3 regions of the Saccharopolyspora hattusasensis genome follow, and region 3 is predicted to be linked to each of the others. Evidence: riboswitches for the same ligand, from Rfam matches in the RefSeq annotation. Region 3 holds a riboswitch; each other region holds the start of a gene.
What was found. A riboswitch is a leader RNA that binds a small molecule or an ion and turns the genes downstream of it on or off. The one in region 3 is predicted to bind glycine.
Positions count from the first base shown of each region.

Region 1: another riboswitch for glycine. It lies ahead of gcvT (glycine cleavage system aminomethyltransferase GcvT); the one in region 3 lies ahead of gcvH (glycine cleavage system protein GcvH).
Region 2: another riboswitch for glycine. It lies ahead of gcvP (aminomethyl-transferring glycine dehydrogenase); the one in region 3 lies ahead of gcvH (glycine cleavage system protein GcvH).

Region 1 covers NZ_JBPCDC010000001.1:2,398,994-2,406,114, reverse strand. The annotation lists gene ACRXBZ_RS10570 (HNH endonuclease signature motif containing protein) at 1-27, shown strand, start outside; gene ACRXBZ_RS10565 (amino acid permease) at 88-1,470, opposite strand; gene glyA (serine hydroxymethyltransferase) at 1,681-2,961, opposite strand; gene gcvT (glycine cleavage system aminomethyltransferase GcvT) at 2,987-4,090, opposite strand; glycine riboswitch at 4,206-4,307, opposite strand; glycine riboswitch at 4,308-4,416, opposite strand; gene ACRXBZ_RS10550 (hypothetical protein) at 4,832-4,987, shown strand; gene ACRXBZ_RS10545 (ribbon-helix-helix domain-containing protein) at 5,108-5,305, shown strand; gene ACRXBZ_RS10540 (Tm-1-like ATP-binding domain-containing protein) at 5,316-6,530, shown strand; gene ACRXBZ_RS10535 (phosphoenolpyruvate hydrolase family protein) at 6,527-7,121, shown strand, end outside.
Region 2 covers NZ_JBPCDC010000001.1:779,296-786,416, reverse strand. The annotation lists gene garA (glycogen accumulation regulator GarA) at 1-240, shown strand, start outside; gene ACRXBZ_RS03710 (bifunctional nuclease family protein) at 632-1,108, shown strand; gene ACRXBZ_RS03705 (MerR family transcriptional regulator) at 1,348-1,920, shown strand; glycine riboswitch at 2,007-2,108, shown strand; gene gcvP (aminomethyl-transferring glycine dehydrogenase) at 2,283-5,177, shown strand; gene ACRXBZ_RS03695 (HesB/YadR/YfhF-family protein) at 5,342-5,611, shown strand; gene ACRXBZ_RS03690 (energy-coupling factor ABC transporter permease) at 5,788-6,459, shown strand; gene ACRXBZ_RS03685 (PDGLE domain-containing protein) at 6,456-6,797, shown strand; gene cbiQ (cobalt ECF transporter T component CbiQ) at 6,800-7,121, shown strand, end outside.
Region 3 covers NZ_JBPCDC010000001.1:3,101,929-3,109,049, reverse strand. The annotation lists gene ACRXBZ_RS14085 (ABC transporter ATP-binding protein) at 1-96, opposite strand, end outside; gene ACRXBZ_RS14080 (hypothetical protein) at 559-774, opposite strand; gene ald (alanine dehydrogenase) at 1,235-2,350, opposite strand; gene ACRXBZ_RS14070 (PucR family transcriptional regulator) at 2,720-4,276, opposite strand; glycine riboswitch at 4,390-4,494, shown strand; glycine riboswitch at 4,495-4,592, shown strand; gene gcvH (glycine cleavage system protein GcvH) at 4,643-5,014, shown strand; gene ACRXBZ_RS14060 (L-serine ammonia-lyase) at 5,042-6,397, shown strand; gene ACRXBZ_RS14055 (hypothetical protein) at 6,750-6,947, opposite strand.

The DNA of each region.
Region 1 (7,121 bases), 700 kb from region 3:
CCACGGGGCCCGGCGGGCGATTCGTGACGCTCAGATTGGGGTGGTGGCGCGTTGGGTTCATGCGACTCCAGGCCATGACCCGGTTCGTCAACTGCGCGTGACTTCGCTCCGCGGCTGCTTGTTGCGCGCGGCCAGGTAGCCGATCACCAACGCGATCGCGAGCACGGGTGTGATGTACAGCGCGATGCGCGTTTCGGCGTCGAAGGCCAGCAGGACCACGACGAACGCGAGGAAGGCCAGCACCACGTAGTTCGAGTACGGTGCGAGCGGCATCCGGAACGGTGCGGCCTGGAGTTCGCCGCGGGCGACCTTGCGCCGGTAGCCCAGGTGCGCGATCAAGATCATCGCCCAGGTGAAGATGGCACCGGCGGTGCTGGCGCTGGTGATGTAGGTGAACGCCTGCTCCGGCACGAAGTAGTTGAGCACCACGCCGATCAGCATCGCGCCGAACGTGACGCCGATGGCCCGTGAGGGCACCGCCCGGCCGCTGAGCACCCCCACCGAGCGCGGCGCCTGGCTGTCCTCGGACAGCGTGCGCAGCATCCGCGCGGTGGAGTAGATGCCGCTGTTGCACGACGACAGCGCCGCGGTGGTGACCACGAAGTTGATCACACCGGCCGCCGCCGGGATACCGATCAGGGTGAACGCTTGCACGAACGGGCTACCGCTGGTCGGGAACTGGAACCACGGGACCAGCGCGGTCAGCGCGGTTAGCGCGCCCACGTAGAAGATCAGGATCCGCCACATCACCGAGTTGATCGCCCGCGGCAGCACCTTTTGCGGGTTCTTGCTCTCGCTGGCGGTCTGGCCGACCATCTCGACGCCGACGAAGGCGAACATGACGATCTGGAACGCCAGCAGCGACGAGGCCATGCCGTTGGGGAACAGCCCGCCGTGGGACCAAATGTTGCTCAGCGCCGCGGTGTCGCCAAGGTCGCTGAAGCCGAACACCAGGATCGCCGCGGCCAGCACGATCAGCCCGATGATGGCCAGCACCTTGATGAGGGCGAACCAGAACTCGAACTCGCCGAAGAGCTTCACCGCGATCAGGTTCACCCCGCTGAGCACGATCAGTGCTCCCAGCGCGGGGATCCACTGCGGGATCGTCGGGAACCAGAACTGGAAGTACTTGCCGACAGCGGTGATCTCGGCCATGCCGGTGACGATCCACACCAGCCAGTAGCCCCAGCCGACCGCGAACTTCGCCCACGGGCCGACGAATTCGCCCGCGTACTCCGCGAACGACCCGCTGACCGGTCGGTACATCAACAGCTCGCCGAGCGCCCGCATCACGAAGAAGATCATCAGCCCGGCGATGGCGTAGATCAGGATCAGGCCGGGGCCGACCTGGTGCAGGGCCTTGCCTGAACCGAGGAACAGGCCGACCCCGATCGCCCCGCCGATCGCGATCATGTTGATGTGCCGGGAACTCAGATCCTTCCGGTACTCCTCGGCCACTGGTTGGCTCATCGAAGTGGACCCCTTACTCGCCAGCGTGTTTCGCCGAAACTGCGCAGATAATCCGGCATCCGGCGAGGGCCCGCAAGGGGGGTTGAACCAGTTGGAATACGGCCTTTTCCCGTTCCATCATGGTCCACTTAGGATCGAAAACAGGAAGAACGCCGCTTTTCGGTCATCGTGGCCGAAATGCGGCGTTCTTCTCCTGGCAAAGCTTTCCGATCAGAGGTTCGGGTAGAGGGGGTGTTTGGCGGCGAGGGCTTCGACGCGGGCCCGGAGCTTGCCGCTGGCGGCTTCGTCGAAGCCGGGCTTGAGTGCCTCGGCGATGATGTCGGCGACCTCGGTGAAGTCGTCCTTGCCGAAGCCGCGGGTGGCCAGGGCCGGGGTGCCGATGCGCAGGCCGGAGGTCACCATCGGCGGCCGCGGGTCGTTGGGCACCGCGTTGCGGTTGACCGTGATGCCGATCTCGTGCAGCCGGTCCTCGGCCTGCTTGCCGTCCAGCTCGGAGTCGCGCAGGTCCACCAGCACCAGGTGCACGTCGGTGCCGCCGGAGACCAGCTGCACACCGGCCTTGGCGGCGTCGTCGGCCAGCAGCCGCTCGGCCAGGATCTGCGCGCCCTCCACGGTGCGGCGCTGCCGGTCGGCGAACTCCTCATCGGCGGCGATCTTGAACGCCACCGCCTTGCCGGCGATCACGTGCTCCAGCGGCCCGCCCTGCTGGCCGGGGAACACCGCCGAGTTGAACTTCTTGGTGAACTCCGAGTCCGAGGACAGGATCACGCCACCGCGCGGGCCGCCCAGGGTCTTGTGCGTGGTGGTGGTGACGACGTGCGCGTGCGGCACCGGGTTCGGGTGCAGCCCGGCGGCAACCAGACCGGCGAAGTGCGCCATGTCGACCATCAGGTACGCGCCGACCTCGTCGGCGATCTCGCGGAACCGCTTGAAGTCCAGCTGCCGCGGGTACGCCGACCAGCCGGCGATGATCAGCTGCGGCTTGTTCTCCCGCGCCAGCCGGGCGACCTCGTCCATGTCCACGCGGTGGTCGTCGGCGCGCACGTGGTAGGGCACCACGTTGTAGAGCTTGCCGGAGAAGTTGATCCGCATGCCGTGCGTGAGGTGACCGCCGTGGGCCAGGTCCAGGCCCATGATCGTGTCGCCGGGCTTGAGCAGCGCAAACATCGCCGCCGCGTTGGCCTGCGCCCCGGAGTGCGGCTGCACGTTGGCGTAGGAGGCCCCGAAGAGCTCCTTGACGCGGTCGATGGCCAACTGCTCGACGACGTCGACGTGCTCGCAGCCACCGTAGTAGCGGCGCCCCGGGTAGCCCTCGGCGTACTTGTTGGTCAGCACCGAGCCCTGCGCCTCCAGGACCGCCTGCGGTGCGAAGTTCTCCGAAGCGATCATCTCCAGCGTGGTCTGCTGGCGGTTGAGCTCGGCGCCGACCGCCGCCGCCACCTCGGGATCCACCGCGGCCAGCTGGTCATTGAACAGGTCCGGTGTCGACATGGTGTTGCCTCCTGGTTCGATCTCGTCAGGCATTGCGGCGGTAGAACGGCAGCTCGACGACCTGCACCGCGACGTTGTTGCCGCGGATGTCGACCTGCAGTTGGGTGCCGGGTTCGCTGTGGTCGCGGTCGACGTAGGCCATGCCGATCGGGTGGCCGAGGGTCGGCGACGGGGCACCGCTGGTCACGACGCCGATCTCGGCGCCGTCGGCGTCCAGCACGCGGTAGCCGTGCCGGGGCGCCCGGCGCTGGTCGGTGCTCAGCCCGACCAGTGTGCGCTCGGTGGGCTTCTCCGCGGCGGCGGCCAGCGCGTCCTTGCCGACGAAGTCGCCGGGCTTGTCCAGCTTGACCACCCGGCCGAGGCTGGCTTGGAAGGGCGTGAGGTCGGCGGACAGCTCGTTGCCGTACAGCGGCATGCCCGCCTCCAGCCGCAGCGTGTCGCGGCAGGACAACCCGGCGGGCTGCAGGCCGTGCTGCGCGCCGGACTCGGTCAGCGCCTGCCAGACGGCCTCCGCGTCGCCGGGCGCGGTGAACAGCTCGAAGCCGTCCTCGCCGGTGTAGCCGGTACGCGCCAGCAGCACGTCCTTGCCTGCGACCTGGCTGCGGTAGCCCGCGTAGTACTTGACCTCGGCGAGGTCGGTGTCGGTCAGCGGGGCGAGGATGGCGACCGCGTTCGGGCCCTGCACGGCGATCAGCGCGTAGTCGTCGGAGACGTCCTGGTGCTCGGCGTCGAAGCCGCCGAGCCGCTCGGCCAGTTCGGCGGAGACCACGGCGGCGTTCGCCGCGTTGGCCACGACCAGGAACTCCTGCTCGCCGAGCCGGTAGACGATCAGGTCGTCCAGCACGCCGCCGGTGGCGTTGCAGATCATCGTGTAGCGGGCGCGGCCGGGCTTGATCGCGGAGGCGTTCGCGACCAACGCGTAGTCCAGCGCCTCGGCGGCCTGCGGGCCGCTGATCCGGATCTCACCCATGTGGGTTAGGTCGAACAGGCCGGCGCTGTTGCGCACCGCGTTGTGCTCGGCGGTGTCGCCGGAGTAGCGCAGCGGCATCCGCCAACCGGCGAACTCGGTGAATGTCGCCCCGAGGGCTTCGTGTACTCGGTGCAAGGGCGTCTGTCGTGGCGACGACATGGTGCGACTCCTCCTGGTGGGCGCCGGTCGGCAGTCGAGGGCCGGTCAGCTCACTGCGCCCAACCTTATCGGGGACACCTCGACCCCGACCTGCGCGGGCTTGCGCTGGTCGGGCGGTCTCCCCGGAGTCATTGGCCTGAGAGTTTCGCCACCCCGCGAGGGGCGGCTTGCACCGTGGGCGAGAAGCGCGTTGCTCCTGCTTTTCTCCGTGTTCGCCTGGTGCCGTGCGGTGCCGGTGCCTGAGAGTTTGCTGGGGAGTATTGCTCCTTCGGCGCTCCGGTCTCCCGAGGTTGCTCGGGGGCCGGAGTCTCTCCCGCACGACGTCATCGGCGCGGTATTCGGTTGTGCGAACGCCGACGCTACGAACTGAACGTGACCCAGTCAACCGGGCGGGTAGGACCGGGCCGTCGGGGCGTCGGAAGGCGCCGTGACGGCGGCGCGCGCGGTGCGTGCCGCGTTTGCGCGGTTGTCGCCGGACGAACTGATCGACATGCTCTCCGAGGAGTTCCCCTGGGTGGCCCTGCTGCCGTCCGGTGAACGCTCCGAGTTCTCCCTGGACTTCGCTCAAACCTTCCGTGCTTCCGCGGAACTCGGCTCTTGGGCTCCACTCACTCTGTTTCCGGGCTCGTTTTGCGCAGCGGTGCGGGATACGCCACGTCGGGGCTGTCCTCGCGAGAAGACCTCTGCCCGTTTTGTCGGTAGCCTGGTGACAGCCGTGACTCCGAACCGCCGGGAGCGACGATGTCTCTGTTCAAGAAGGTCGCCGACTTCGCCAGCAGCCCGCAGGGCCGCAAGGTGATCGACCAGGCCAAGAAGTACGCCACCGACCCGAAGAACAAGGAGAAGATCGACCAGGTCAAGAACAAGTTCTTCGGCAAGGGCGGCAAGGGCCACTGACCGAAAACCCCGACGAAGGCCCCCGGTGCCCGCTAGAACCCAAGAACCCCAGGCGCCGGGGGTCTTCTCGTGCCCCAAGGGCATGTGGTATCAGCGGATACCACGCGATACCATGCCGGAATGGCCACGACTCTGCGGCTTAACGACGACGACAACGCGAAGCTCCGCGATGTAGCCGAGCGAGAGGGCCGGTCGATGCACGAGATCGCGGTGGCAGCGCTGCGCGAGTACTTTGCCCGCCACGAGGAGTTCCGGGCGAACCAGGTGCGCCGATTCCTCGCGGAAGATGCTGAGCTGCTGGAGTTGCTGTCCCGGTGACGCACTAGTGGTGGGCAGCGCGTACGTCGCCGGGACGTTCGACACTAAGGCCGCTGAGCTGCTCTACGTCGCCGGGCTGATCGCCCGCGGGCACCCCGTGATCACCGTGGACCTGTCCACCGCGGGTGGGAGTTCCGACGCCGACGTGTCGGCCGCCGAGGTCGCCGCGCACCACCCGGACGGGGCCGACGCGGTGTTCACCGGCGAGCGGGGATCGGCCGTCACCGCGATGGCCGCGGCGTTCGAGCGGTTCCTGGTCGCGCAGGACGTCGACGGGGTCATCGGGCTCGGCGGCTCGGGCGGCACCGCGCTGATCACGCCCGCGATGCGCGCGCTGCCGGTCGGCGTGCCCAAGGTCATGGTGTCCACAGTGGCCTCCGGCGACGTTTCGCCCTACGTGGACGCCACCGACATCGCGATGTTCCCGTCGGTCACCGATGTCGCCGGGCTGAACCGGATTTCCCGCCAGGTATTGGGAAACGCCGCGCACGCGCTGCTGGGCGCGGTGACCCACCCGTTGCCAGCGGCCGAGGACAAGCCCGCCGTCGCGCTGTCCATGTTCGGCGTCACCACGCCGTGCGTGACCGCGGTAGCCGAGCAGTTGGCCGCCGACCACGACCCGCTGGTGTTCCACGCGACCGGAACCGGCGGTCGGGCCATGGAGAAGCTCGTCGACGACGGCCTGGTGCGCGCCGTCCTGGACATCACCACCACCGAGGTCTGCGACCTGATCGCCGGCGGCGTGATGAGCGCGGGGGAGCAGCGCCTGGACGCCATCGCCCGGACCAGAGTGCCCTACGTCGGCTCGTGCGGCGCCCTGGACATGGTGAACTTCGGCGCGCTGGAAACCGTTCCGCCGCAGTACCGGGACCGCAACCTGTACGTGCACAACCCGCAGGTCACGCTGATGCGCACGTCCGCAGGGGAGTGCCGCCGGATCGCGGAGTTCATCGCAGGCAAGCTCAACGCCTGCGACGGCCCGGTGCGGTTCCTGCTCCCGGCCGGCGGAGTGTCCATGTTGGACTCACCGGGGCAGCCTTTCTGCGATCCCGGCGCGGACGCGGTCCTCTTCGAGACGCTGGAGAGCCGGGTGCGGCAGACCGCCGACCGGCGCGTCGAGCGGGTGCCGCACAACATCAACAATCCGGAGTTCGCCGCCGCGCTGGTCGCGGCGTTCCGGGAGATCACCGGATCCGCCGAGCGAACCAGGCAGGAGGCACGATGAGCCGATTCGACCGCGCCGGACTGATGCGCCGGTTCCGCGCCAAGGCCGAGCGCGGTGAGCCGATCGTCGGCGGCGGCGCGGGCACCGGCCTGTCCGCCAAGTGCGAAGAGGCCGGCGGCATCGACCTGATCGTCATCTACAACTCGGGCCGCTACCGGATGGCCGGGCGCGGTTCGCTGGCCGGGCTGCTGGCCTACGGAAACGCCAACGACGTCGTGGTGGAGATGGCCCGCGAGGTGCTGCCGGTGGTGCGGCACACCCCGGTGCTGGCCGGCGTCAACGGCACCGACCCGTTCATGCTGCGCGACCGGTTCCTCCGCGAGCTGCGCGACCTCGGGTTCGCCGGGATCCAGAACTTCCCGACCGTCGGGCTCATCGACGGCACCTTCCGGGCGAACCTGGAGGAGACCGGAATGGGCTACGGCCTGGAGGTCGAACTCGTCGCCGCCGCGCGCGAAGCCGACCTGCTGACCACTCCGTACGTGTTCTCCAGCGCCGACGCCCGGGCGATGACCGAGGCCGGCGCCGACATCATCGTGTGCCACCTGGGGCTGACGACCGGCGGCGCGATCGGCGCCGGGACCGCAAAGT
Region 2 (7,121 bases), 2.3 Mb from region 3:
GGACGACACCCCGACAGCGACATCTTCCTCGACGACGTCACGGTTTCCCGTCGGCACGCCGAGTTCCGGCGCGAAGGCAACGACTTCGTGGTCGTAGACGTCGGCAGCCTGAACGGTACCTACGTCAACCGGGAACCGGTGGACACCTCGGTGCTCGCCAACGGTGACGAGGTGCAGATCGGGAAGTTCCGCCTGGTATTCCTTACTGGTCCGATCGATGGGGGCCCAGGCGCCCGCTGAGGACGCCCTGGGAACGACTTGTCGACCCGCCAGCGGGGCGACGCCGAAGCGGCGTCGCCCCGCTAGCGCGTCAAGGTACTGCGCAGCCGAGATCAACTGCATCCTCGCGCGGGGAATTTCCCGACGTCGCAACCGGTTTCCACGTTGCAGCGGTCCTCTTTCCACCGGCCCAACGGGGCGGTGGGCGGTGTATCGTGCTGGTAATGCTCGATAAGGAGCTCAGCCTGTGGTTCGGGCCAGATGCACCGGCAGGAAGGCCGCGAATTCGGTGGTCGACCAGACCGCTAAGGGATGGGCGTGTCCGCCGCAACGCGGGTAGCGTCGGAGGCGTCGGTGCGCGATCCTCGACGGGGATGTCACGCTTCGGCGCGCTGGAGGAGGCGATGTGACGATGAGCAGCGAGATGCGCGTCGTCGGCGTGCGAGTTGAACTACCAGCAAACCAGCCGATTCTGCTGTTGCGCGAGGCGCACGGCGAGCGTTACCTGCCGATCTGGATCGGCTCGGTCGAGGCGACCGCCATCGCACTCGAGCAGCAGGGTGTGCGGCCGCAGAGACCCCTGACTCACGACCTGCTGAAGGACGTCATTGGGGCCCTGGGACGCGACCTTGAACAGGTGCGGATCACCGATCTCCAGGACGGCACCTTCTTCGCCGAGCTGGTGTTCGACGGGGATGTGCGGGTCTCGGCGCGGCCGAGCGACTCGGTGGCGCTGGCACTGCGCATCGGGGTGCCGATCCACGCCGACGAATCGGTGCTGGACGAGGCCGGGCTGATCATCCCGGACGAGCAGGAGGACGAGGTCGAGAAGTTCCGCGAGTTCCTCGACTCCGTGTCGCCGGAGGACTTCCGCGGCGCGGACACCTGAGCCTGCCGATCGACCCGACGAGACCTCCCGGCCCCTGTCCGCGCGCTGCGGGCGGGGGCCGGGTCGTCCGGGGCCCGCGCGTCGCGTTGACCTCCCCGCGGGGCAGGCATACCGTCGAACTTACGCGAATTGCCCCGGTGTGATTCGGTCGCTGGGCGGTGTTCGCGGCCCCGGATCGCGACGGTCCGGGCGCTGGTGATCGTCGTCGTCGGCTTCGTGCCGGACGAGGGGAGGCAGGCGTGGTCGAGGAAGCGCCCAACCGGGATGCTGCCGCGGAGCAGGGCGAGCTGTTCCCCGACGCCGCAATGCCGGACGAGCTGGTCGGCTACCGGGGTCCGGCCGCCTGCCAGATCGCCGGCATCACCTACCGCCAGTTGGACTACTGGGCGCGCACCAAGCTGGTCGGCCCGTCCATCCGCAGCGCCGCCGGCTCGGGCTCGCAGCGCCTCTACTCGTTCAAGGACATCCTGGTGCTCAAGGTGGTCAAGCGACTGCTGGACACCGGGGTTTCGCTGCACAACATCCGGGTCGCGGTGGACCACCTGCGCAACCGAGGCGTGCAGGACCTGGCCCGGCTCACGCTGTTCAGCGACGGGACGACGGTCTACGAGTGCACCTCTGCCGAGGAGGTGGTCGACCTGCTGCAAGGTGGCCAAGGGGTGTTCGGCATCGCCGTCAGCGGCGCGATGCGCGAGATCAGCGGCACCATCCACGACTTCCCGGCCGAGCGGGCCGACGGCGGCGAGCTGGTGCCGCTGGTCGACGACGAATTGTCCCGCCGCCGGCGCGACCGGCAGGCTGAAACGGGCTGATCGCGGCCGGCCCCGGCCGGTGGTGTGCGGCCGGTGACATCACGGGTCCGCTCGACCCCCTGGTCGGGTAAGCTGCGGCACATCGCCGACCCCGTGCGGGAGAGTCCGGCCCGGCTTCGGCCGTGGTCGGCGCCGAAGGAGCAAACCTCCCCGCCAACCTCTCAGGCCACCTGGACCGCACGGGCGAGATGCCTCTGGAAAGAGGATGCACCACGGCTGTGGCGCATCCCGCCGACGGTGCAAGCCCGGTTCCCGGGTGAAGCTCTCAGGCGTTCGCTTCGCGGACAGTGACAGAGGGGGAGAGCAGAGCAGTTCCGGCTGTTCTGCCGCCCTTTGCCCGCCGCGACAATTGAGGTTTGGCGATGACCGACGTGACCCACGATCGCATTCCACTGGCCGCCCTGGAGCACGGAACGCCGTTCGCCGACCGGCACGTCGGGCCGATGCCGGCCGAGCTTGCCCGCATGCTCGACGTGATCGGCGTCGGCTCGTTGGAGGAGCTGGGTCAGAACGCCGTGCCGGACACCATCCGGGAAGGCGACCTGCAGCTGGCGCTGCCCGAGCCGGCCACCGAGTCCGAGGCGCTGGCCGAGCTGCGCGAGCTCGCGCGCCGCTGTCGCCCGCACGCCGAGATGATCGGGCTGGGCTACTACGGCACGGTCACGCCGCCGGTGATCCTGCGCAACGTGCTGGAGAGCCCGGCCTGGTACACCGCCTACACCCCGTACCAGCCGGAGATCTCGCAGGGTCGGCTCGAAGCGCTGCTGAACTTCCAGACGATGGTGGCCGACCTGGCCGGGGTGCCGGTGGCCAACGCGTCGATGCTCGACGAGTCCACCGCGGCGGCCGAGGGCATGACGCTGGTGCGCCGCGCGGGCCGGTCGAAGTCGCCGCGGTTCGTGGTGGACGCCGACACGCTGCCGCAGACCATCGCGGTGATCGAGACCCGCGCGGAGCCGCTGGGCATCGAGATCGTCGTCGCCGACCTGTCCGCTGGCGCGCAGGCGCTGCCGGAGGACGAGTTCTTCGGCGCGCTGCTGTCCTACCCGGGTGCCTCCGGTGCGGTGCGCGACCAGGAGCAGATCATCGCCGAGGTGCACCGGCGCGGCGCCAAGGTCGTCGTCGCGGCCGACCTGCTGGCGCTGACGCTGCTGCGCTCGCCCGGCGAGATCGGCGCGGACGTGGTGGTCGGCAGCACCCAGCGATTCGGGGTGCCGATGGGCTTCGGCGGCCCGCACGCCGGATTCATGGCCGTGGCCAAGGGACTCGAACGGCAGCTGCCGGGCCGGTTGGTCGGCGTGAGCGTCGACGCCGACGGCAACCAGGCCTACCGGCTGGCGCTGCAGACCCGCGAACAGCACATCCGCCGCGAGAAGGCCACCAGCAACATCTGCACCGCGCAGGTCCTGCTGGCCGTCGTGGCGTCGATGTATGCCGTGTACCACGGCCCCGCCGGGCTGCGGTCGATCGCGACCCGCGCGCACCGGATGGCCGCCGTGCTCGCCGAGCAGCTGCGCCGCGGCGGGGTCGAGGTGCTGCACCGGGAGTTCTTCGACACCGTCGTCGCGAGGGTGCCGGGCAAGGCCGACGACGTTGTCGCCACGGCCCGCCGGGTCGGCATCAACCTGCGCCGGGTGGACGCCGACCACGTCGGCATCAGCTGCGACGAGACCACCACGCGGGCGCACCTGGCGGCGGTGTGGCAGGCCTTCGGCGTCACCGTCGGCGACGCCGACGAACTCGACATCGAGACGCCGGACGCGCTGCCCGCGGCGCTGGAGCGCACCTCGGAGTACCTGACGCACCCGGTGTTCCACACCCACCGCTCCGAGACCTCGCTGCTGCGCTACCTGCGGCAGCTGTCGGACAAGGACATCGCGCTGGACCGCAGCATGATCCCGCTGGGCTCGTGCACCATGAAGCTCAACGCGACGGCCGAGATGGAGCCGATCACCTGGCCGGAGTTCGGTTCGCTGCACCCGTTCGCGCCCGCGCAGGACGCCGAGGGTCTGCTGTCGATCGTCAAGGACCTGGAGACCTGGTTGGCGGAGGTCACCGGCTACGACGCGGTGAGCCTGCAGCCGAACGCCGGTAGTCAGGGCGAGTTCGCCGGGCTGCTGGCGATTCGGGCCTACCACCGCAGCCGTGGTGCCGCCGACCGGGACCTGTGCCTGATCCCGGCGAGCGCGCACGGCACCAACGCCGCCAGCGCCGTGATGGCCGGGATGCGGGTGATCGTGGTCCGCTGCGACGACACCGGAAACATCGAGCTGGAGCACCTGCGCGAGCTGGTCACCGAGCACGCCGACGACCTCGCCGCGATCATGATCACCTACCCGTCCACGCACGGCGTGTACGAGGACACCGTGCGCGAGGTGTGCGGCCTGGTGCACGACGCGGGCGGCCAGGTGTACGTCGACGGGGCGAACCTCAACGCCCTGATCGGCCTGGCGCGGATGGGCAAGTTCGGTTCCGACGTCTCGCACCTGAACCTGCACAAGACGTTCTGCATCCCGCACGGCGGTGGCGGGCCGGGCGTCGGCCCGATCGGCGTGCGCGAGCACCTGGCGCCGTTCCTGCCGAACCACCCGATGCAGCCCGCAGCCGGACCGGTCTCCGGCGTCGGCCCGATCAGCGCCGCGCCGTGGGGCAGCGCCTCGATCCTGCCGATCTCCTGGGCGTACGTGCGGATGATGGGTGCCGACGGCCTGCGCCGCGCGACGCTGACCGCGGTGGCCGCCGCCAACTACGTCGCCCGCCGCCTGAACACCTACTTCCCGGTGCTCTACACCGGCAAAGGCGGCTTCGTGGCGCACGAGTGCATCCTTGACCTGCGGCAGATCAGCAAGACCAGCGGAATCACCGTCGACGACGTCGCCAAGCGGCTGGCCGACTACGGCATCCACGCGCCGACGATGTCTTTCCCGGTGGCCGGGACGCTGATGGTCGAGCCGACCGAGAGCGAGAACCTGGCGGAGCTGGACCGCTTCTGCGAGGCGATGATCGCCATCCGCGCGGAGATCGACAAGGTCGTCGCCGGGCAGTGGCCGGCCGACGACAACCCGCTGGTGGGCGCCCCGCACACGGCGGCCTCACTGGCTAAGGACTGGGACCACGCGTACTCCCGCGAGGAGGCGGCCTACCCGCTGGGCACCGATGTGGTGAAGGTGTGGCCGCCGGTGCGCCGCATCGATGGGGCCCGCGGCGACCGCAACCTGGTCTGCTCCTGCCCGCCCCTGGACGCCTACCAGTCGTGAGGGACGTCCGTTGGTGGGAGCGCCTCCGGTCCGCCGTTGCGGCCGGGGGCGCCTCCGTGTTCGGGGTGGGTGCGACACGTCCGGTCGGGTTCGGTTTGCGTGCGGTGTGGGCGGGGTGACACGGTGGCCCGGTCACCTGACCGGCTCCGAGAGGAAGTGGAGCAATGCTCACCATCAGTGAGAGCGCGGCGGAGGTCATCAAGCTCGTCCTCGTCGGCGGCGACTCTCCGGAAGGTTCCGGCCTGCGCATCGCGCCGGCTGAGCAGGGCCTGCAGGCGTCGATCGCCGACCAACCGCAGGCCGGCGACGAGGTGATCGAGGAATCCGGCGTGCGGGTGTTCCTCGAATCGCAGGTCGCGACGCTGCTCGGCGACAAGGTGTTGGACGCCGAGCAGGACGCCAACGGTGAACTGGCGCTGGCCGTTCGCGACTGACCGAAGGGACTTGAACCGTCGGCCCGGGTGTTTTGCCCGGGTCGACGGTTTTTTGCGCCGAACTGCGATCTAGGACTCCTGCCAGACACTGGTGATAGCGGTATTGCGGCAACTACTCTCGATGCGCAACTGCTCAGGTTGGGAGGGAATGCGTCGTGCAGACCACCACGCTCGCCATGCACATGAGTGACGGGCTGCTGAACGCGCAGACGGCGCTGCTGTTCGCGGTCGTGGCGATCGCCGGGCTGGCGGTCGCGCTGGCCAAGGCGCGGGCCGACCTGGACGACCGGACGGCGCCGATGGCCGGGCTGGTGGCCGCGTTCGTCTTCGCCGCGCAGATGATCAACTTCCCGGTGCTGCCCGGCGTCAGCGGGCACCTGCTCGGCGGGGCGCTGGCGGCGATCTTGGCCGGGCCGTGGGTCGGCGCGCTGTGCGTGGCGATCGTGCTCGTGGTGCAGGCGCTGCTGTTCGCCGACGGCGGGCTGACCATGCTGGGCGCGAACATCACCAACATGGCGCTGATCGGCACCGCCGTCGGCTACCTTGTCGCGCTCGCGCTGCGCCGCCTCGCGCTGCGCAGCCGCGCCGGGTTGCTGGTGACTGCCTTCGTCGCGGCCTGGGTGAACACCGTCGCCGCCTCCGGCGGCTTCGTCATCGAGTACGCGCTCGGCGGCGCCGCCGGTTACGGCACGGGCACCGCTGCGCTCGCGGTGGTCGGGGTGCACTGCCTCATCGGCATTGGAGAGGGCATGATCACGGCCGCCACGGTGGGTGCGGTGGCAGCCGCCAGACCGGACCTGGTCCACCTGTTGCGCATCGGGAAGCAGACGAAGGAGAACGTGCGATGAGTGCGCCGCGTCGGAGTTTCCTGTTGGTCTTCGGCCTGTTCATCCTCGTCATCGCGGGCGGGGTCGCCTACTTCGCGGATTCCGACCCGGACGGCCTGGACGCGGTCACCCAGCGCGGCTGCACCGTGGTCGAGACCGACCAGGGCGAGCGGTTGGACGGCCAGTGCATCGCGCAGCACGCCCAGGACCACGCGCTGGCCAGCGGTCCGCTGGCGGATTACGCCGTCGGTGGCGATGACCGCTGGACCGGGGTGGCCGGCGTGATCGGCGCGGTGGTCACGCTCGGTGCCGCGGGTGGTTTGTTCTGGGGCCTGCGTCGCCGGACCGGAGGCGAGTAGCGATGGGTGCCGGCCACGCCGGCGCGCTGCACCTGCCCGGCGATTCGGCGCCGCACCGCCTGCCGCCCGAGGTCAAGATCGTGGCGGCTTTCCTGATGGTGCTGTGCGTGGTGGCGACGCCGCGCGAGGTGTTCTGGGCTTTCGGCGGGTATGCCGGGCTGCTGTCGGGGCTGGTGCTGGTGGCCAGGGTTCCGCCGCGCTGGCTGGCCAGTCGCCTGCTGATCGAGGTGCCGTTCGTGGTGCTCGCGTTGGTGCTGCCGTTCACCGCGGGCGGCGCGACGACGGAGGTGGCGGGTTTCGCGCTGTCCACCGAGGGGCTGCTGG
Region 3 (7,121 bases):
GGGCCGCACCGTGAAGTCCAGGTCCTGCACCGCGTTGACCGGGCCGAAGCTCTTGCTGAGTCCCTGCACAATGAGCCGGCCACTGCCGTCGTGCACGCGTCCCTCCATCCGTCACCCGTTCAGCCGTCGGTGACCATCCTGCCGGACAACGACGTGTGCTCAGGCGCGGAGCCTTAGTTTTCCCAGGTTGTTATCAGCGGCCCGCGGCGGATCCGGTGGGGGCGAGGAGCCCTCAGGCCAGCGGATGGACCGGTCGATCACGGACGCCCGGTAGACCCTGCCTAACCCGTTTCGAGGTGGCCGATCGTCATAGGAGTGAGCGGCGGCGGCGTGGGGGTGGGTGCGAGGTGGTCATGCCGGGGCGGATGAACTCGTTGGTGTCCCAATCGCTCGGGCCCGGGACCTGTCGAGGAGACGATCGGGTCGGGGATGACTTCGACGTCCTTCGTGTCAATCCTCCGACCTGCGCCGCAGATTCCGTCGCAGCGTTTCCAGACCGGTGCCGCAGGCGTGCGCGGGCTGCCCGCAATGATCATCGATGATGCTGCCGGTGCGCCGTCAGCCACACGGTGCACGGCCACGGTCGGCTGCGCGGCGCGCCCTGGCAGGAACGGCACCTGCCGGCCTCGTCCGGATCGTGTTCGTCGAGCAGGGCGCGGAGGTGAGCAGGTAGGAGGTGAGCAGGTAGAGCTGGGTGCGGGCGAGGGGCAGCAGCACTTCGGGGGTGTCGTCCGCGGTTGTGAGGTCGAGCCGATCGAGGACAGCTCTTCGCAACGCGCGTCTGTCACGTCGTCTCCCACCGTCGTTTTCGAGTGCGTCGGTGCTGCCGACAGGGATCGCGGGAACGGGTGCCCCGCCGACTCCATTGGGTGACGTCGGCAGTCGGGGCGCACGCCTGTACGGACACCACTGGATGCTCACCCCGTCGAGTGGTTATCGGTTCGGCTTGAAATTGGCGGCCATGCGGCGGCCCGCGTCGTCGGCAAATGGGCGATCGTGGCCTACACTGACGGTGGCGGCCTGCTCCCGGTGACCCCCAGGCTGGTTGAGCGGGCCGCCCCGTTCGGCTGTTTGAGCCCGTCACTCTTTCGGTGGTCTGAGTCTGTTCGTGCGACTGAACGGTGTCCCGGATCCTGTTGCGACGACTTCCAAGCCAGCGGGCATTCGAAGCTGTTGGGAGCAAGGGAACCTTCCTGCCATTCGTGGCAGGAAGGTTCCCTTGCTCCCAGTGCGATCAGCCCAGGACGCTGCTGAGCGGGGTGCTGGTGAGGCCGTGCGCCTCGGCGACCGGCTCGTTGACCAGCTTGCCGTCGTGGGTGTTGAGGCCACCGGCCAGCGCGGCGTCCGCGCGGCAGGCCTGCTGCCAGCCCTGGTCGGCGATGCGCAGCACGTACGGCAGCGTGACGTTGGTGAGCGCGTGCGTCGACGTGTTCGGCACCGCGCCCGGCATGTTGGCCACGCAGTAGAACACCGAGTTGTGCACCCGGTACGTCGGGTCGTCGTGCGTGGTCGGGTGAGAGTCGGCGAAGCAGCCGCCCTGATCGATGGCGATGTCCACCAGCACGCTGCCCTGCTTCATCTCAGACACCAGGTGGTTGGACACCAGCTTCGGCGCCTTCGCACCCGGGATCAGCACGGCACCGATGACCAGGTCCGCGGCCCGCACCGCCTGCTCCACCGAGTACCGGTTGGACGTCACGGTGCGGATTTGGCCGTGGAAGTCGCGGTCGATCTCGCGGAGCTTGTCGACATTGGTGTCGAGCAGCTCGACATCAGCACCCATGCCCATCGCGACGCGCGCGGCGTTGAGGCCAGCGACGCCACCGCCGATCACCACGACCCGCGCCGGGTGCACGCCGGGAACACCGCCCGGCAGCACGCCGCGGCCACCGCTGGGGCGCATCAGCGAATAGGCGCCGACCTGCGGGGCGAGACGCCCGGCGACCTCGCTCATCGGCGCCAGCAGCGGCAGGCTGCCGTTGGCGGTCTGCACCGTCTCGTAGGCGATACCGGTGACCCCGGACTTCAGCATCGCGTCGGTCAGCTCGGCGGAAGCCGCCAGGTGCAGATAGGTGAACAAGACCTGGTCCCGGCGCAGCCGCGGGTACTCCTCGGCGATCGGCTCCTTGACCTTGAGTACCAGCTGGCCTTCCGCCCACACCTCCTCGGCGGTGGGCAGCACCTTCGCGCCGGCCGCGAGGTAGTCCTCGTCGGGGATCGAAGAGCCCGCGCCGGCGTTCGTCTCCACGAAAACGTCGTGGCCGCGGGTGGTCAGCTCGTGCACGCCCGCAGGTGTGATCGCGACCCGGTACTCGTTGTTCTTGATCTCGCGCGGCACTGCGATCTTCACGGCGGAATCCTTTCGTCTCCTGTTGCGCACAACAATCCGCTGCCACTGCGGGGGGCGCATCATTCCCGCCGAATGAGATTGCCCCGCGCGCTTTGTGCTCGCAGCACAAAGCCCGTGGAGCGCCGATCCAGCGCGCGGACGGGGGCACGGACGGGGGCACGGACGGCGGACATGGCAGGAAGGTTCCCTTCCTCGCAACCGACCGGCAGCCCGGCGAAAGCAAGGGAACCGTCCTGCCACGAATGACAGGAAGGTTCCCTTGCGCACGTCACCGAGGGGCTCTGCCGCCCGGCTGTGACAGGAAGGTTCCCTTGTTCGAGCCCTGGGCGAGCTCGCTTGGCCTTGGGTGACAGGAAGGTTCCCTTGCTGTCAGCCGTGCTGCGCCCATCGGTCGGCGAGCAGCTGCGCGAACAGCGCGGAGCGGACGTTGGGGTCTTCGAGGTCGACTTCCACGAGTTGGGTGAGCCGCTTCATCCGGTACCGGAAAGTGTTCGGGTGCACGCGCAACTCGCGGCTCGCCTGCCGGGGATCGCCGGGGTGGCGCAGCCACGCGTGGAGCGTGGCCAGGTATTCGGTGCCCTGCGTTCGGTCGTGCTCGCGCAGCACCGGTAGCGGGCCGAGGGCACCGATACCGGCGTCGGTCGCCGCACCGGCCATCCGGCTGAGCACCAGCAGATGCCAGTTCTCCTCGTACACCGCCACCCGTTGCTGCAGTTGGCCGGTGCGCAGCAAGCTGATCAGCTCCTCGGCTTGCGACCGCGACTGGGGCAGCTCGGCGACCGCCACCGCGGTGCCCACCGCGATCAGCGGGCGCGGCGAAACGTCGTGGGACGTGAGCGCTGCCCGCAGATCCGGCCAGCCGCCCGCGCGCCCCCGGTCTGGCACCAGCGCGTAGAGCATGGTGCCGATCTCGGTGACCAGCGGGCGCCGCCCGATTCCGCGCGTGATCCATTCCCACATCGCCAACCGGTGCCCTTCCGCGGGGCTGGCGGACGGGGGCATTTCGATGGCGACGACCCGGTGCGCTTCGGCGGGCACCGCTAGCTCGTTCGCTGCCGCCCGCCAGCCTTCGCCGCCCTCCAGCAGCAGCCGCACCTGCTCGGCGGATCGGCGGCGCTCCGCGTCCGCCACCGCACGCCACCGCAGCAGTTGCAGCGCGACCAGCGGTGCGGTGTCGGCGAACGCGGTGGAGCGTTCTTCGGAAACCTCGCCGGGGACCACAGCCCACATCGAGCCGAGCAGTTCACCGCCCATCCGGATCGGCACCACCAGCCGGGGCAGGGTGCCGTCCTGCTGGGCGGGCACGAAGATCGCCGAACTGCCCTTGCTGAGCTGGCGGAACGTGCCGCGGGCGCGGAACTTGGCGAGCACGTCGTCGGGCTGCCGCCGGCCCATGATCGTCGAGATCCGCGCCGGGTCGGTGAGGTCCTGCCGGGCGGAGTAGGCCAGGACCTGGGAGCGCGCGTCCTCGATGGTGACCGGCGCGTCCACCACGTCCGCCACCGCGTCGGCGAGCCGGAACAGGTCCCCGACCCCGGTGCTGGACGCGTCGGCCTCCTCGATCTCGGTCCCGGCCAGCGCGGCACGGATCAGCCACACCAACTGCGCCCACGCCGTGCCAGGGCGGACCTCGACCAGCGCCACCCCGGCGTCCCGGGCTGCCGCGGCCACCGCGTCGTCCGCCGAAATCGGCGGTTTGAGAAGCACCGCCGCGGCACCCTTCGCGCCGCAATCCCTCGTCAACGCCACCGCGTGCTCGCGGTCCGGGATGGCCACGCCCAACACGAGGTCGCCGCCCGCCGCCGTCGGCGGCTGATCGGGTTCGGCGATGACGACGTCCCCGACGCACACGATCGGTTCCGGGGCGACCACGGTCCGCAGCAGTGTGGGGCCGACCCGCTCGACCAGTGCCCGGATGTCCAGCATCACCGGCCTCCTGAATACCTCGGGCCGCCTCCGTGCGTTGTGGGGGAGGGCATTGACACCAGGACTGGCCCGTTTATCGTTGCTGAGCACACCGACAATCGCATACCGGCCCTCGACCCCGTGCGGGAGAGACCCTGCGAGCTCACGCCGAGCCCCCAGGGCGCCGAAGGAGCAAGACTCCCCACAAACTCTCAGGCACCCATGACCGTTCGGGCGAGGCAACTCTGGAAAGCGTGCGTCTCATCGACGCTCCACCCACGGTGCAAGCCGCGAGGCCCGCGGCGAAGCTCTCAGGTTCCGCAACAGAGGGGGAGGCCCAGCCACCACGGGCACGAGTGCCCCCCGACTGCCTTGGAGCCTCCCGACATGTCCCTGCCTGCGCACCTGCGTTATTCCGAAGAGCACGAGTGGATCGAGGACCGCGACGAGCTGGTCCGCATCGGCATCACCCAGCACGCCGCGGACGCGCTCGGCGACATCGTCTACGTGCAGCTTCCCGAGGTGGGCGACAAGATCGAAGCGGGCCAGGCCTGCGGGGAACTGGAGTCCACAAAGTCCGTCAGTGACCTGTTCGCCCCGGTGACCGGCGAAGTCGTGGCGCTCAACGAGTCCGTCGTGGACGACCCGGCGCTGCTCAACGCGGAGCCGTTCGGCGACGGATGGCTGCTCGAAGTGCGCCCGACCAGCACCGGTTCGCTGCTCACCGCTGAGCAGTACGCCGAGCTGATCGCGGAGTAACGGGCCAAGCGAGGTAGGAGGCGGTCAATGGCGATCAGCGTCTTCGACCTGTTTTCGGTGGGTATTGGGCCGTCCAGTTCGCACACGGTTGGTCCGATGCGCGCGGCGCGGTTGTTCGTGCAGCGGTTGCACAGCGCGGGCCGGTTGCCGCAGGTCGAGCGGATCAAGGCGGAGTTGTTCGGGTCGTTGGGTGCGACCGGGCATGGGCACGGTAGTCCGAAAGCTGTGCTGCTGGGTTTGGAGGGGCACAGTCCGGAGACTGTTGATCCGGCGGCGGTGGAGGGCCGGGTCACCGAGATCCGTGAGTCCGGCCGGTTGCGTTTGGATGGGGTGCAGGAGATCCGGTTCATCGTGGACCGTGACTTGGTCATGCACCGGCGCAAGTCGTTGCCGTTGCATCCCAACGGGATGCGCTTCGCCGCGTTCGGTGCCGATGATGCCGAGCTGGACAGCGCGGTGTTCTACTCGGTGGGCGGTGGCTTCGTCGTCGACGAGGACGCTACCGGCACTGATCGGATCAAACCGGACGAGACCGCGGTGCGGTACCCGTTCCGCACGGGTGTGGAACTGCTCGCGCGGACCGAGGAGTCAGGGCTGCCGATCAGCGGTGTGATGCTGGCGAACGAGTTGTCCTGGCGTGGTGAGGATGCCGTGCACAAGGAGTTGCTCGGTATCTGGCAGGTCATGCGTGAATGCGTTGACAACGGCTGCCGCAACTCCGGTGAGCTGCCCGGTGGGCTGAAGGTCCGTCGTCGGGCGGCGGAGCTGGCGGCTTCGTTGACCGAGCGCGACGATCCGCTGGAGTGGGTCACGCTGTTCGCGCTCGCGGTCAACGAGGAGAACGCGGCTGGTGGGCGGGTGGTGACCGCGCCGACCAACGGTGCGGCCGGGATCGTTCCTGCGGTCCTGCATTACTACACGCGGTTCGCGCCCGGCGTGGATGATGCTGGTGTCGTGCGGTTCCTGCTGGCGGCGGGTGCGGTCGGCGTGTTGTTCAAGGAGAACGCGTCGATTTCGGGTGCGGAGGTCGGTTGTCAGGGCGAGGTGGGTTCCGCGTGTTCGATGGCTGCTGCCGGTCTCGCTGAGGTGCTGGGTGGAACGCCGAGACAGGTGGAGAACGCCGCGGAGATCGCGATGGAGCACAACCTCGGGTTGACCTGCGACCCGATCGGTGGGTTGGTGCAGATTCCGTGCATCGAGCGCAACGCGGTCGCGTCGGTGAAGGCGATCACGGCTGCGCGGATGGCGTTGCGCGGCGACGGCAGCCATTTCGTTTCGCTGGACAAGGTGATCAAGACGATGCGGGAGACCGGCCGGGACATGAAGGTCAAGTACAAGGAGACGGCCCGCGGCGGCCTCGCCGTCAACGTCATCGAATGCTGACCCTGCCGCGCGACCAGCGCGAGCACGGGAACCTTCCTGCCACCATCCGCCGGAGAGCTCTGCCACGTGAGCATGGGAACTTTCCTGTCACCTGGTGTGCGGTGAACGTGTCCAGATGCCAGCGGTGGAGTCCTTCTGCCGTCGGCATCGGCGTGCCCGTTGGTGCGAGGATGGGAACCTTCCTGTCACCGCCGGGCCGCCGGAGAGCTCTGCCGCGGGAGCATGGGAACTTTCCTGTCACGACTCGGCCCGGGTTCGTGAGGATGGGAACCTTCCTGTCACCGGCCTTCGTCGTCCCAGCCGAGGCGGGCGACCAGGCCGGCCCGGGTTCGTGAGGATGGGAACCTTCCTGTCACCGGCCTTCGTCGTCCCAGCCGAGGCGGGCGACCAGGCGCGGCGTGTCGACGCCGGCGCAGAGCACGACGTGCCGCGCGTGGTAGATCGCATCGGCCTTCTGGAACTCGACCGTGCCGTTGTCCAGCACCAGCAGGCTGTGGATGTCGTTGGCGACGATGTGGTCGCCGACCGAGCCGGCCAGCGTCTCGATCATCGCCCGCCGGATTGCCCCGACCCGGGGCGCGCCTGCCGTCGAAGCACTGCACGTCGGCGCCGCGCCGCAGCAGGCCGTCCGTGGTGGACAGCCCGAGTACCCCGGCGCCGATCACCGCGATGTGTCCAGTTACCTCTTGTGCTCAGCCATTTCCCGCTCCTCCAGCCGATGCCG